4 regions of the Paenibacillus sp. N3/727 genome follow, and region 3 is predicted to be linked to each of the others. Evidence: predicted binding sites of a transcription regulator. Region 3 holds the regulator's gene; each other region holds the start of a gene.

Region 1 (3,363 bases), 870 kb from region 3:
TCCAGCAAAACGCTGAAGTGAAATCTCCATGACCTTCATGCCCAGCAAAAACACGACGAGACCGTAAGTGACCGGAAACCAGAGTGTAGAAAACATGAGATTCTCCTTTGTGAGGTCTTTGTTATTAGAGATAAGAAAGTATAAACTTCAGAGTAAACAGCATCCTTATCTCGCAAGAAAAACTACCGCTAAGCGCGGTCTTTCTACTATGAAGATACATCGATAGATGTTTTTCTTATTAATTACGTATATGATCCCTTACGGACACGCATGCCAGTGATTGTCCGAAGGGAATGAAATCAGGGAGTGAAGCATGAATGCCATCGGTCATTTTGGATCGCAGCCGAAAGAAAAGATTGGAACAAAGTCATCCATGGGTTTTTAAAAGTGAAATAGCATCGGTCGAGGGAAATCCGGAACCTGGTGAGCTAGTTCAAGTGTTGAATCATCAAGGCCGGTTTCTGGCTACAGGCTACTACAATCCGAAGTCGCAAATCACGGTTAGAGTTGTCTCTTATCAGTCGCTTGAGAAGATGGACCGAAATTTCTTTGTGTCCCGCTTTCAGGATTGTTTGAGACACCGCGAACGGTTTATCGGTGATGAAAATGCGTACCGGCTTGTGTACGGGGAAGCTGATTTTCTGCCAGGGTTGATTGTTGACCGCTTTTCTGACGTGTTGGTTGTTCAGCTGTTGACACTCGGTATGGATCAATGCCGTGACAGTATTGTCGAAGCGCTTGTGGAAGTGATGAACCCTGCTGGTATTTATGAACGCAGTGATGTTTCCGTAAGGGAACTGGAAGGTTTGGAGCAGCGCAAAGGAATCTTGTATGGGGAATGTCCACGACATGTTACAGTTACCGAAAATGGCCTGAAGATTAAAGTCGATATTGAAGAAGGACAGAAGACAGGTTATTTCTTTGACCAGCGTGAGAATAGAGCCTCCATACAGCCGCTGATGATCGGATGGGGAGATCGGAGCGGAATTACACTGCAAGAACTTGAGCGGGACGGACAAATGCTGCGGGTTCCAGTAAACAAAAGCGGTAAAGAGGTTACGTTCCCTTATTGGGATGGGGCAACCGTTCTGGAGTGTTTTTCCCATACGGGAAGCTTTACTTTGCATGCTTGCAAATATGGAGCCAAGAAGGTTACTTGTCTCGATATTTCCGAGCATGCCATTGACAGTGCCAGAGAAAATGTGGAGCTGAACGGGTTTCAGGATCGCGTCGAATTTGTCGTGGATGATGCTTTTCAATATCTTCGCTCACAGGTTAAGGGAGTGGAGGAACGTGAAGAGCGTGCCCGAGGAGAACATAAGGTAGATACTTCAAAACCATTGACAGCTGGAGGCGGACGTACATGGGATGTTGTCATTCTCGATCCTCCTGCTTTTGCCAAGAGCAAAGGAGCGGTAAAGGGAGCATGTCGCGGCTATAAGGATATCAACCTTCATGGTATGAAGCTGGTAAATGAAGGTGGGTACCTCGTTACAGCTAGCTGTTCCTACCATATGCGTCCAGATTTGTTCCTGGAGACGATCAAGGAGGCTGCCCAAGATGCCGGTAAAATATTGCGTCTTGTAGAATGGCGTGCCGCGGGTAAGGACCACCCTCAAATTCTAGGTGTGGACGAGGGGCACTATTTGAAGTTTGCGGTGTTTGAAGTCCGCAGTAAAACGAATTTGTAGAATACTGGAGACTGCTCCATACAGCGATGTATTATCGTTGATGAGGCAGTCTTTTTTTGTCTGGAGCACAGCTAACGAACCGCTTAAAAGATAGAGCTATAACAACGGCTTACATGACGGTTGTCCGTGTGTGACTGTAATGGTAATGGCATCCAAACGTATGTTCCTTCATTCGACAGTTATGCTATACTAATAGACACCGTGTAAGAACGATCCTTCTACGTAGCGACTTCATTGTTTAATGCAAGCACTGATTTTGGATTTGAGCCTTAAATATAAGAAGTTTTTTGATTATAGCTTAGAGATTTGAGGAGGCATAGCATGTCGATTCGTTTTGTCATCGGACGTCCGGGAAGCGGAAAGAGTACCGCAATAAGTGAAGAGATTACAAGACGGCTTGAGGAAGATCCTCACGGAAAGCCCATCATTTTGATCGTACCGGAGCAAGCATCCTTTCAGGCGGATAATACGATTGTCACTTCAGGCCGCATCAGAGGCACCTTTCGCGCTCAAGTACTTAGCTTCCGCCGGCTCGCTTATCGGGTTATGCAGGAGACTGGCGGATCTGCCCGGGTCGCCATTAGTGAAGAAGGCAAGCGGATGCTGCTGTACAAAATTATCCAGCGACGCAAAGAGGAGCTGAAACTGTTCGGCGCATCCAGTGAACAGCTTGGATTTGTAGGTAAACTTAGTGATTTGTACACGGAGATGAAACGATACTGCATTGACGCTTCCGGTGTTGAGAATCAGCTTGAGCATATGGCTTCCTCTACAGGAAGTCCTCCGATGCTGCGCCGCAAACTGGAAGATGTATTAACGCTGTACCGGGATTTTGAGCACGAGCTGTCCCCGCTTTATATAGATGAAGAGGATACTTTGGTAAAGCTCGCTGAAGGGATTGCCTCATCGGAATATATCCGCAGCGCGGATATATGGATTGACGGATTCCACGGCTTTACACCGCAGGAATATGTTGTTCTCCGGGAGCTGATGCAGCATGCTTCATCGGTAACGACTGCGTTGACGTTAGATAAGCCTTATATGAATGGTGCGCTCCCGCATGAGTTGGACTTGTTCCACCCTACGGCTGTGACGTACATAAAGTTGAAAGGTATTGCTGACGAATTGGGTATGGATTCGGTACATACGGTGCTTAGCCCGGATACGCTGCCGAGGTTTAAGGAACGTTCCGTACTGGCACATCTGGAACGCGGGTATGACCGGAAAGCTCGGTGGCGTCCTCTGAACGGTGATGAAGCAGGGAAAACGGAAGGCTTGTCGCTATACGCTGCGGATAACCGCCGTGCGGAGGTGGAGGGAGCTATCCGCGAAATGCTGAGGCTGGCGAGGGAAGAAGGAGCAAGATTCCGTGAAATGGCGGTATTCGCCCGTAATCTGGCAGATTATGAGCATATGATCAATCCGCTGTTCCGTGAATACGGTGTGCCATACTTCATGGACCAGAAGCGCAGTGAGCTTCATCATCCGTTGGTTGAGTTTATACGCTCTGCTCTAGATGTGATTGGCAAGCGTTGGCGTTACGAAGATGTATTCCGATGTGTCAAAACAGATCTGCTTCTTCCTTTGGATGGTTCGCTTTCCAGAGAAAACATGGATGCGCTCGAGAACCATGTACTCGCATCCGGCATCCAGGGCTCTCGTTGGAGTGATG
Region 2 (3,363 bases), 610 kb from region 3:
GGATGGGATGCGCCACAGACTGGAGCAATTGAATCACACACAGATGGAATTGTTGTAGCCGATCACCATCACTGCGGCAGGCCCAGTAGACAAGATTGCATTGGGCCGTCCCGCTAAGGTTGAGCAGGCCAAGTATGCAAGAGATTACCCTTGCTCCAGCGAGAATTCAGGATTTTTTCCGACAGACTGGTCTAGCTTCTCAAACGGCAGTCCCTTCAGAAAATGATTAAAAAAGTCCAGCGTGTAGTCGTTAACGAGTTCCTGCGTACCGCGCGCATCCACACCCTGGGCCCATTCAAGGAGCGGAGAAACGAGCAACAGATCCGAAAAGCTCAGATGTACTGTATTGTTAAGCTTCATCCAGTAGTTTCCGCCTGCCGTTACCGGAGCATACCGGGCGAATACTTCTTCATAATAGGTTTTGATCACTTCACGGTTCGTACCCATCGCCGCAATCGCTTCATCACTCATACTGGTTGCACCGTTCAGCGTATCGTCTGCACTGATCATCAGAAACGGTTTACCTACACCTTCCGCCGGAATGCGCTTCTCACCGTACAACACACCATCCATATTCATACCTGCCTTGACTCTTGAATCGGTCAGCAGCATCTGCACGGCTGTTGCCCCGCCAAAAGAGTGGCCAAACATGCCGATGCGATCCAGGTCCATATGCCCTGTGAACCTTTGATCCGGATCATTAGCTGCAAGCTTCTCCACCTCATCCAACACAAACTGAACATCCTTTACCCAACCCTCGTTGAGCACATCCAAGTTATTGAATTTCAGCTTTTCAAAGCCCTCCTTACCTTGCGATTCAAAATAGGCCACCCGTCCATCCGGAAACACCGAAGCCATGCTGCTGTACGTATGATTAATGCCCACGACGATATAACCATTGCCGACCAATTGTTCGACTTGGAACGTATTCTGGCTTTCGTATCCATGCAGGCCATGTGAAAAAACAAGTACCGGATACTTGGCTTCCGATTCGGACAATTTCGCATCCTGTATCGCATGTGTCTTGATATCCCAAAGGTTGGTGAACAGCAGCTTCGGCATTTCCAATACATCATGAAAAGCTTGCTCATATACAGCCGGATCGGACACGTAAGGCGCCGTTGTTCCTTTGGCATCCTTACTTGTCGGATACCAGATTTGGACCACCAGCTCGCGTTTATCCCCTGTTTCCGGAGTCAATACTTCTTCACGGCTGTCATCCGTCCAGTTATAGGTCACCGTCCCGATTCCATAAGGACCTGTCGGCTTCTCAAACGATAAAACCGGGAACAGCAACGGTAGCCCAAGCGCCACTGCGGCGTATACCAATACCAGTACGGATGATGCAATCATCCGTGTGCGGCGCAGCTTCCAACTTGATGTGCCGGAGCGTCCGTCCGTTGCTTTGGACGATGACCGATTCCGGGTTTTTACAACCAGAACAATCAATGGGACCATGGTTAACAGATAACCGGGGATCAGGGGCCAACGCAGTCCCTCCATCAATCCATGCACAAGCAGGAGTGCAGCGGAGACGGCAAATCCACCCCAGAGCATCCGCAGGGGCTTGTTCCGCGCCCCTATTAGCCATGCAAGCATAACCACGTTAAAAATAAGATAAATCCATTCCACAATCCTCATATCCTATATGCCTCCTTGTCTGCCGCGTATGAATTAGAAATGCAGCAGCTTCTCTTGCACACATGATAAAACCTCCTGTAGCAGGAGATTCAAGGATTATTTTGGGAAGGATCGCTAGTTATCGTTAAATAAGAAATCAACCAGCAAAGGTTGTAGGTGGAAAGCCGAGCGACATTTATTCGCCTTGGGTAGTAGCCGAGTTGAGCATTTTAAGGGCATCTAAATATTCGGAAATTTCCTCCTGCGACGTTTCGAGCAGCCTTGATAGCCAGTCATTTACTTTCCCTAACCCAATTAACGGTATTTACCGCTTGCATATAGAACATGTGTTCGGTATATAATAATGAAGAATGTATGAAGAACCGGAGGAGGCCGATGCAGCTATGTCCACATCTCCGCTGCAAACCGGGGAAGAGCTCCAAATAGTGAAGGAATGTACAATCCTGCCCATCCTGCTTGATGTCCTGGAGAAGGATATCCGGAGCATGGAAACATCAGGCCTGACGGATCTTTATATAGGACGCCTAAGGGAGATTCAGAGATCCTCCATGACCAGGCTGAGCCGGCTCAAAAATGACTGCCGAGCGCGCAGCATCACGATTATGGAAACCCACCGGAAGGAGTATTCGCTGCTGCTCCGTTACCGGTGCCGCGGTTACCAGCATCACATGGAGCTGCAGTGGGATTTTGTAAGAGCCGACATCGAGCAACGGCTAGCCAAGGCGCTTCACATCAGTCTTGAATAGAATAAGGGGTGAAATAACATGCATAAACGTCAGCAACGTGTCATCTTTTTGGCAGACTGCCAATCCTTTTATGCCTCTGTTGAAAAAGTGGCCCACCCCGCTTACAAAAACAAACCGCTCGTCGTATCGGGGGATCCGTCCCGGAGGAGCGGCATCATTCTAGCCGCCTGCCCCCTGGCTAAGAGTCACGGTGTAACGACGGCTGAAGCCTTATGGCAAGCTCAGCAGAAATGCCCTGATCTCATCGTCATGAAACCCCGGATGAGCGCCTATATCCGGTTGTCACTGCAGATCATGACCATCCTGGAGTCGTATTCGGATCTCGTGGAGCCGTTCAGCATTGACGAGCAATTCGTTGATGTGACCGCCAGTCTGGCGCATTTCGGTTGTTCGCCTGCGGAGCTCGCCCGTCACATCCAGATGAGGGTGCAGGAGGAAACCGGCATTTACACCCGTGTCGGCATTGGACGAAACAAAATCCTCGCCAAAATGGCCTGTGACAATTTTGCCAAAAAAAACGAAGACGGCATTTACGAATTGAACGAACACAATATGGAAGCCCTCTGGTCTTGCTCTGTCCACAAAATGTTCGGTGTCGGCTCCAAAACGACACGCCATTTGGCCCGCCTTGGCATTCATACCATTGGCGAGCTGGCCCACACTCCTCTTGGAGAACTCAAGCGGAAGATGAAACGTTACATGAAAAAAAACTGCGACATCTGGAGCGAGGTACTATGGCGAACGGCGAACGGCTATGACGACTCCCCTGTCACCCCGGACGCTTTTGAGCAGCAAAAAGGAATTGGACGGCAGACTACACTGCCTGTCGATTATGACAGTCGTGAGGATATCGATGTCATATTGAATGAACTGTCCATGCTGATCTGTGCGCGGGCCCGCGCCAAGGGCTATATGGGCAATGTGGTTCAAGCCGGTGCGCAGGGAGCTGACTTTGACCACCCGGTGGGGTCTTCTC
Region 3 (3,363 bases):
GCAGCTGATCAGATCCAAACTTTCAAGCTCGTTGTTAAAACGATTGCTCGTCAGCACGGTTTGATCGCTACATTTATGCCTAAACCATTGTTCGGCGTGAACGGTTCTGGTATGCACTGCAACATGTCGCTCTTTAATGGTAAAGAGAATATGTTCGTAGATGAAAGTGATGAGTTGGGTCTTAGCGCGACCGCACGCCACTTTATGGCTGGTGAGCTTAAGCACGCGCGTGCTTATGCGGCCATTACCAATCCTACCGTAAACTCCTATAAGCGTCTCGTTCCAGGCTATGAAGCTCCTTGTTATGTAGCATGGTCTGCGAGCAATCGCAGCCCGATGATCCGTATTCCAGCTTCCCGTGGTCTAAGCACCCGTGTGGAAGTTCGTAACCCGGATCCGGCTGCCAACCCTTACCTGGCTTTGGCTGTTATGCTTAAAGCGGGTCTTGACGGAATCAAGCGCAAGCTTACATTGCCAGCTCCGATCGACCGTAACATTTATGTGATGTCTGAAGAAGAGCGTATCGAGGAAGGCATTCCTAGCCTGCCAGCAAACCTGAAGGAAGCTGTGAATGAAATGCTCCGCAACGAAGTCATCTGTGATGCACTTGGCGATCACGCCTTGGCTCACTTCTTCGAACTGAAAGAAATCGAATGGGATATGTACAGAACGCAAGTACATCAATGGGAACGCGATCAATATATGACTCTGTACTAATAGCTGAAACCCTTGGCGCTCTGGGCGCCGGGGGTTTTTGTTTGTAGGGGGAACTTATATGAAGAAAATCGCATGGTTCTTTGCAATTTTTGTCATTCTTTTAATTCTTGGGTATATTTTATTACAGTCGAAGTTAAATAAGCTTGAGGATGATTTACATTCCTACCTTATGAATGATAAAAACTACAATGAAGAGGATATTGTTAGTATAAGAGCACGTTTTAGCAAAATGCCTCGATTTCCTGTATACGTTATATTTGAGGACGAGCTGCATGTTACGTATGTATACACCGATAGAAATGTTGGACAATGGGTCCAAATAGGACCGAGTGATATTGATATCGAAAATGGGAGTTATAAACACGAAGATCGTGATTAAGAAAAACGAACGAAGACCCTACCAGCTATAGAAATACAGATGAAGATGTAAAAAAAGGTTACCGCTTGTCCAAGACAAGACGGTAACCTTTAATTTGTATTGAGATAAAGGCTAGTGGATATCTCTAAAAACGCCGACAACTTTACCAAGTATGGTGACATGGTTTAAGCGAAGAGGCTCATATGTCGGATTCTCCGGTTGGAGACGGATGTGGTCTTTCTCTTTATAAAAAGTTTTCACAGTGGCTTCATCTTCCTCGGTCATAGCTACGACAATGTCGCCGTTGTCAGCGGTCTGCTGCTGACGGACGATCACATAATCTCCATTATGAATACCAGCTTCAACCATACTGTCACCCATTACGGTTAACATGAATACTTTGTTGTCCCCTACAAAATGTTGCGGTAGAGGGAAATAGTCTTCAATGTTCTCTGTAGCAGTGATAGGAACACCGGCAGTAACTTTACCGACGACAGGAACTCTGGAGATGGTGTGTGTGAATAAATTACTGTTCTCCGATTCTTCTTGCCCGAGCAGCTCAATGGCTCTTGGCTTCGTAGGGTCACGACGGATTAAGCCTTTCTTCTCCAAACGGTCCAGATGACCATGTACTGTTGAACTGGAAGCCAGTCCGACAGCCTCACCGATTTCTCGTACGGAAGGCGGGTAGCCCTTGCTCCGAACTTCGTTGCGGATAAATTCCAATATCGCCTGCTGGCGGCTGGATATCTTCGACATTCCGTATCAACCCCATTTAGTAACGTTTGGGAAAATTATAACATAGAACTTCCGTTCGCACAAACATAAGTTCTAAAAAACAAATAGAACAACCGTTCGTAAAAAGTATTGAATCAAACAAGTGTTCGTGTTATATTTAAATCCATAAGAGAACACTTGTTTGGGGGATGATGATTATGTTGAGATACACTACATACCGCAGTATTTATGAAGGACAGTTTCAGGAAGAGACACATAGCCAGGCTTCTCTATGGAATCGTACGGTGGAGCTTATCAAGTCACGTGGGGCAGGTAAATTGATGCTCATACTGCTGATTGTTGTTTTAGGATGTACTGGTGCATTTTCTGTTTTTGCCGGGGGATTGGAGGAACCGACAGCGGAGAAGAATATTATTGTGCAGCCTGGTGACTCGCTCTGGAGTATTGCAGCGGCTCATAAACCGAAGAAGATGGACACGAGGGTATACATCAGTTCAATTAGGGAAGTTAACGAGTTGAAAGGACCGGATATTCAGGCAGGAGATGTGTTGTCGTTGCCTCTATGGTGAAAGATATGATACACCGATACGGAATTCATGATCTGTTAAAATAATGGTATAATATAAAGAAGAGCACATATGCGAGCTTGGTAAGGAGAGGTTTCCTTGACAAGCTCTTTTTGACATGTCAAAGTTAAGAATGAATTTTTTATTGGAGGCGAAGGTATGGATATCGATGCTTTAATAGAACGTATAAACGTTCTGGCGAGAAAAAACAAAAATGAAGGGTTGACGGAGGAGGAACAAAAAGAACGTTCTGAGCTTCGTGAAGTCTATCTTAATAATCTTCGGAGAAACTTCCGACAGCAGTTGGATTCAATCGAATGGGTAGATGAAGAGAAAGACGGTCCTGGTTTGAAACATTAAACGTTTTCCGCTTGTCTGCTCAAGAGATCTATAATATGAAGTTTAGCGAAGAGGGGGAGACTCATGTCTCGTTCATGGGAAAGAAAAGTTAGCAAGAATATGTCTCAACTTAACAAGCAGCGCAAGAAGCAGGGACAAGCAATACTTGGAACGACGAACACATCAACCAGTGACGGAGATGTATTCAAAGGACGTAAATACGTTCTGCCAATCATTTTGCTTGCACTGGCTGTTCTTTATGCGCTGCTCGGGTTGGCTACAGTTGATGCGGGAGCAGGCAGTAAGACAATGAACTACATCGGAGTCAGTTTGTACATTTTGTTGGCTTTAATGATTTTTTTGCGGAAACCATACTTGAAAGTAGGACGCAGCACAGTATCTACCTTTAAGTTTAACCGTGAACGTAAGCTGACGGCATCGGAAATATCCAAAATCAGAATTTTGCAAGGTTCTGTTGTCATCGAGAATAAAGCTCGTGGCGGAAATTGGGTGTTCTCGCGTTTGATTAACCGTTATGATACAAAAGCGATGGGGGAAAGACTGGAGCAATTTGCGAAAATCAATAATATCCCAGTAGAGCACGAATAATGGATTTGCCTGCTATTTTAGAGGGCATGTAAAGGG
Region 4 (3,363 bases), 530 kb from region 3:
CCTACGTCATCTACGAACGTCCACTGGAGGGAGAATCCTGCCATAAAACGGGATACATCGATCTTTCCTTCCTTCGCGACACGGTCGATCCGATGTCCGATTGCTACTTCTGCGGACCTCTGCCGTTTATGTCCTCAGTTCAGCGTGACCTCAAGGCTCTCGGGCTCCCGGACGAACGGATTCATTATGAATTTTTCGGCCCTGCAGCATCTTTGGAAGCTTAAACTGGCCTATTCGTGGTCCGGTGCCACAAGTTCAACCTTGATCCGATCAGGATCTTCGAAAAACACGGCATAATGGCTCGGACCGCCAGCATAGGGATACTTGTCCTCATACAGGACAGGTATCCCTTTTCTTTTTAATTCTGACGCCATATCATCCACCTGCTGACGGGATGTTGCATGAAATGCCAGATGATTCAGTCCCGTTGTGCGCCGATGGTAAGAATGGGAAAGAAAACGTTCCTCCGTCTGCACAAATACAAGATAGGTAGCTCCTTGTTTCCAGCTAATTCCGTTGTCCCATTCCTGATATGGACGATAGCCCAGTTCTGTAAGCAGCCACCCCCAAAACTCCCGACTCCGATTCAAATCACTTGTATTTATCTCCACATGATGCAGCAAGAAGCATTCCTCCCGGCTTTTCTTAATGTTGTCCTCTTAGCAGCCGATTTACGGTCTCGCGCCGCACCCCGATCAACTGACCGATCTCTTCCTGTGTAAGCAGCTCGGTCAGATGCAATCCTTGTGAATAATCATCGAGCCATTTGATCAACAGCTCCAGCCGCTCAGCGGGAGTGCCTACCGTCAGGTGGTCCAGGCGCTGCTGCATGAACCGAACCTTCTCCTGTAAAAGTCTTGCTACTTCCAGCGGCCTGTCTGGGTTCTCCTTCAACTCGCGGTACCATTCTTTTGCCGAGATGATCTCGATTTCGCTGCGGATGACCGCTGTGGCTGTACCATGTGTTTCCTTTTGGCTGATGAGTGAATGATGCGGAACTGTCTCACCCGGATACAAGATGTTGAACAGCACGATATTCCCATTCTCATGCAGCCTTGTTACCTTAAACAATCCGCTTTTGATGTGATATAAAAATTCACCGCTATCCCCTTGATGGAACAAAACTTCCCCTTTGTGCAAAATCACCAACATCACTCCCTGCTATCTGAATCAAATCCCTCTGCATGCTGCAGGCGGACACATATTTGTCATTATAACAAAAAGATAAAGATGACGAGTTCCGGCTCCAAAAAATTTACGACTTGCCAGAGTTATAATCGTCGTTTAACATGAATAACATAAGAACACACGTTTCTATATTGTAAGGAAGTGACATAATGAGAGAGCCCCTCCTCCCTCCGGCTCCGACAGAAGAAGACGATCTGCTTGTCAGATCCTATGTGGTACACGGCATTATGCTGAAAATGCTGAGACGGGACATCGATACCCTTCATACACTTTCCCTGAAAATGCCCACACTTTATATCCGCAGCCTCGGCCTCATTGAAAAGGAAACCTCCAGAAATCTCTGGTCTGTCCGCCAAAAGCTTCGCGTTCACGGTATCCGGATCTCGGAAGAAACTCGTAAATCTGGCGGAATTGAAGCCGTGTTTATGTGCCGTGGCTATAACCGGACTCTATGGTTATCATGGGAACTTATCCAGAAAGAAGCCATGAACAGGCTTTATCGGTATTCAGGTTCAAATTTGGCGGCATACTAGCCTAAACGGACTTGAAAGAGAGGGATGTGTCATCCGGAATATGATCCGTATCTACCTCACCGACCTCAAAAACATAACGACAAATTGGGCTGCTGCCGTACTGATTATAGGTCTCGCCGTGCTGCCTTCGCTCTATGCCTGGTTTAATATTGCATCCTCATGGGATCCATACAGCCAAACCTCCGGTTTATCCATCTCGGTAGCCAATCTGGACGCTGGTACGACGCTTCACGGCACACCTATCAACGCAGGACAAGAAATCATACGTTCACTCCAGAACAACCACAGTCTGGGGTGGCGGTTTACAGATCAAGAATCGGCTATAAAAGGTGTACAACACGGTGATGATTATGCCGCCATTGTTATTCCTAAGGATTTCTCGGCACGGATCGGCACCGTACTTACTGACGAACCGGTAAAAGCGGAAATTCTATATTATACGAACGAAAAAATAAATGCAGTCGCTCCAAAGGTCACAGCTAAAGGAGCGTCCAGCATCGTTGAAGAGGTCAGCAAAAATTTTATTAAAACAGCTGACGGGACTATCTTCCAAATGTTCAATGCACTTGGGATCGAGTTGGAAAATGAACTTCCAACGATTAAAAAGGTTGAGAGTTTAGTGTTTCGCATCGAGAATCATTTTCCAGAGCTAAACAGGGCCATGGAAATCGCCATAACGGATATGCAAACCGCCAGCAAACTGGTCGCCCAATCAAAAAAGACACTGCCCGTGCTGGAGGAGATGGGCCGCAGCGGTCAGGAGGCGGCAGGGGCTCTTGCCGGATTTGCCAAACAGACATCCGAAGCGTCCGTGTCGCTCGAGCCGCGTGTAAAGCAGGACCTTGCTGTGCTGAATGAAGCTGCAACCTCCGTTCAGCAGGCAATAGCCCTCGCAGAGCAGTCCGGGATTTCTCCTGAGGAAGCTCAGGCTCGCTTGAGAGAGGTTGGGACACGCGCCGGAGAAGCCGCAATAGTGGCAAATCGGCTGTCCGAATTGTTCCAGCATCTGGATTCAGCTATACCGGGCACCGGCGCGGCCGCAGCGGTCGCCGATCTAAAACGTATCAGCGAGCGGTGGGCTTCGCTTCAAGAAGGAATTCAGGCCGCCATTACGGCCATAGGACAAGATGGCGAAGCTGGAGCGAGTCAGCTCACTAAATTAAGGCAGCTGGCAGATGATGCAGCCAAATTGTCAGGTGGGCTGCTAAGTCGCTATGATAGCGAGATCGGCCCCCGGATTTCTGCAGGTCTGGAACGGGCGGGGAAGACAGCTCAGACTGTCCAAACCGAGCTAAACCAGGCTTTAAAGGCACTTCCTGATGTAAACCAAATTCTCCAACATGCAGAAACCGGCCTTGCCGCAGGTGGAAAAGAAGCTATTGCCGTACAGAACCGTCTTCCAGAAGCCGAGCAGCAAATTTCCAAACTTGCAGACGGGTTCCGCAAGCTGGAGCAAGAAGGGGATCTCAGGGAGATTATCAGTTTGCTCAAGAACAATTTCGAGCAGGAAAGCCAATTCTTTGCGGAGCCGGTGGTGCTTAAAGAAAACCGGTTGTACCCGATTCCGAACTACGGCTCAGCCATGTCCCCCTTTTTCACGACCTTATCACTGTGGGTCGGGGCACTGCTACTCGTTTCACTG

Evidence for each region. Region 3 encodes LexA, which represses DNA repair genes until DNA is damaged. Its sites were predicted from a motif close to CGAACATATGTTCG; they were not measured.
Region 1: addB (helicase-exonuclease AddAB subunit AddB) is a predicted target of LexA. The motif match lies at 1,845-1,858, and genes of this name have one in related genera.
Region 2: MNQ98_RS09725 (YhjD family protein) is a predicted target of LexA. The motif match lies at 1,961-1,974, and genes of this name have one in related genera.
Region 4: MNQ98_RS10105 (YhjD family protein) is a predicted target of LexA. The motif match lies at 1,195-1,208, and genes of this name have one in related genera.

The regions. Positions count from the first base shown of each region.
Region 1 covers NZ_CP093336.1:1,946,920-1,950,282, forward strand. Annotated here, with positions in the region: gene MNQ98_RS08500 (Na/Pi cotransporter family protein) at 1-96, opposite strand, end outside; gene MNQ98_RS08505 (class I SAM-dependent rRNA methyltransferase) at 318-1,691, shown strand; gene addB (helicase-exonuclease AddAB subunit AddB) at 2,013-3,363, shown strand, end outside.
Region 2 covers NZ_CP093336.1:2,204,422-2,207,784, reverse strand. Annotated here, with positions in the region: gene MNQ98_RS09735 (MerR family transcriptional regulator) at 1-58, shown strand, start outside; gene MNQ98_RS09730 (alpha/beta hydrolase family protein) at 145-1,641, opposite strand; gene MNQ98_RS09725 (YhjD family protein) at 2,025-2,387, shown strand; gene MNQ98_RS09720 (DNA polymerase IV) at 2,406-3,363, shown strand, end outside.
Region 3 covers NZ_CP093336.1:2,816,297-2,819,659, forward strand. Annotated here, with positions in the region: gene glnA (type I glutamate--ammonia ligase) at 1-717, shown strand, start outside; gene MNQ98_RS12820 (DUF3139 domain-containing protein) at 776-1,096, shown strand; gene lexA (transcriptional repressor LexA) at 1,208-1,834, opposite strand; gene MNQ98_RS12830 (LysM peptidoglycan-binding domain-containing protein) at 2,011-2,382, shown strand; gene MNQ98_RS12835 (DUF896 domain-containing protein) at 2,539-2,739, shown strand; gene MNQ98_RS12840 (hypothetical protein) at 2,803-3,327, shown strand.
Region 4 covers NZ_CP093336.1:2,287,705-2,291,067, reverse strand. Annotated here, with positions in the region: gene hmpA (NO-inducible flavohemoprotein) at 1-224, shown strand, start outside; gene MNQ98_RS10115 (VOC family protein) at 231-623, opposite strand; gene MNQ98_RS10110 (Crp/Fnr family transcriptional regulator) at 646-1,146, opposite strand; gene MNQ98_RS10105 (YhjD family protein) at 1,338-1,721, shown strand; gene MNQ98_RS10100 (YhgE/Pip domain-containing protein) at 1,762-3,363, shown strand, end outside.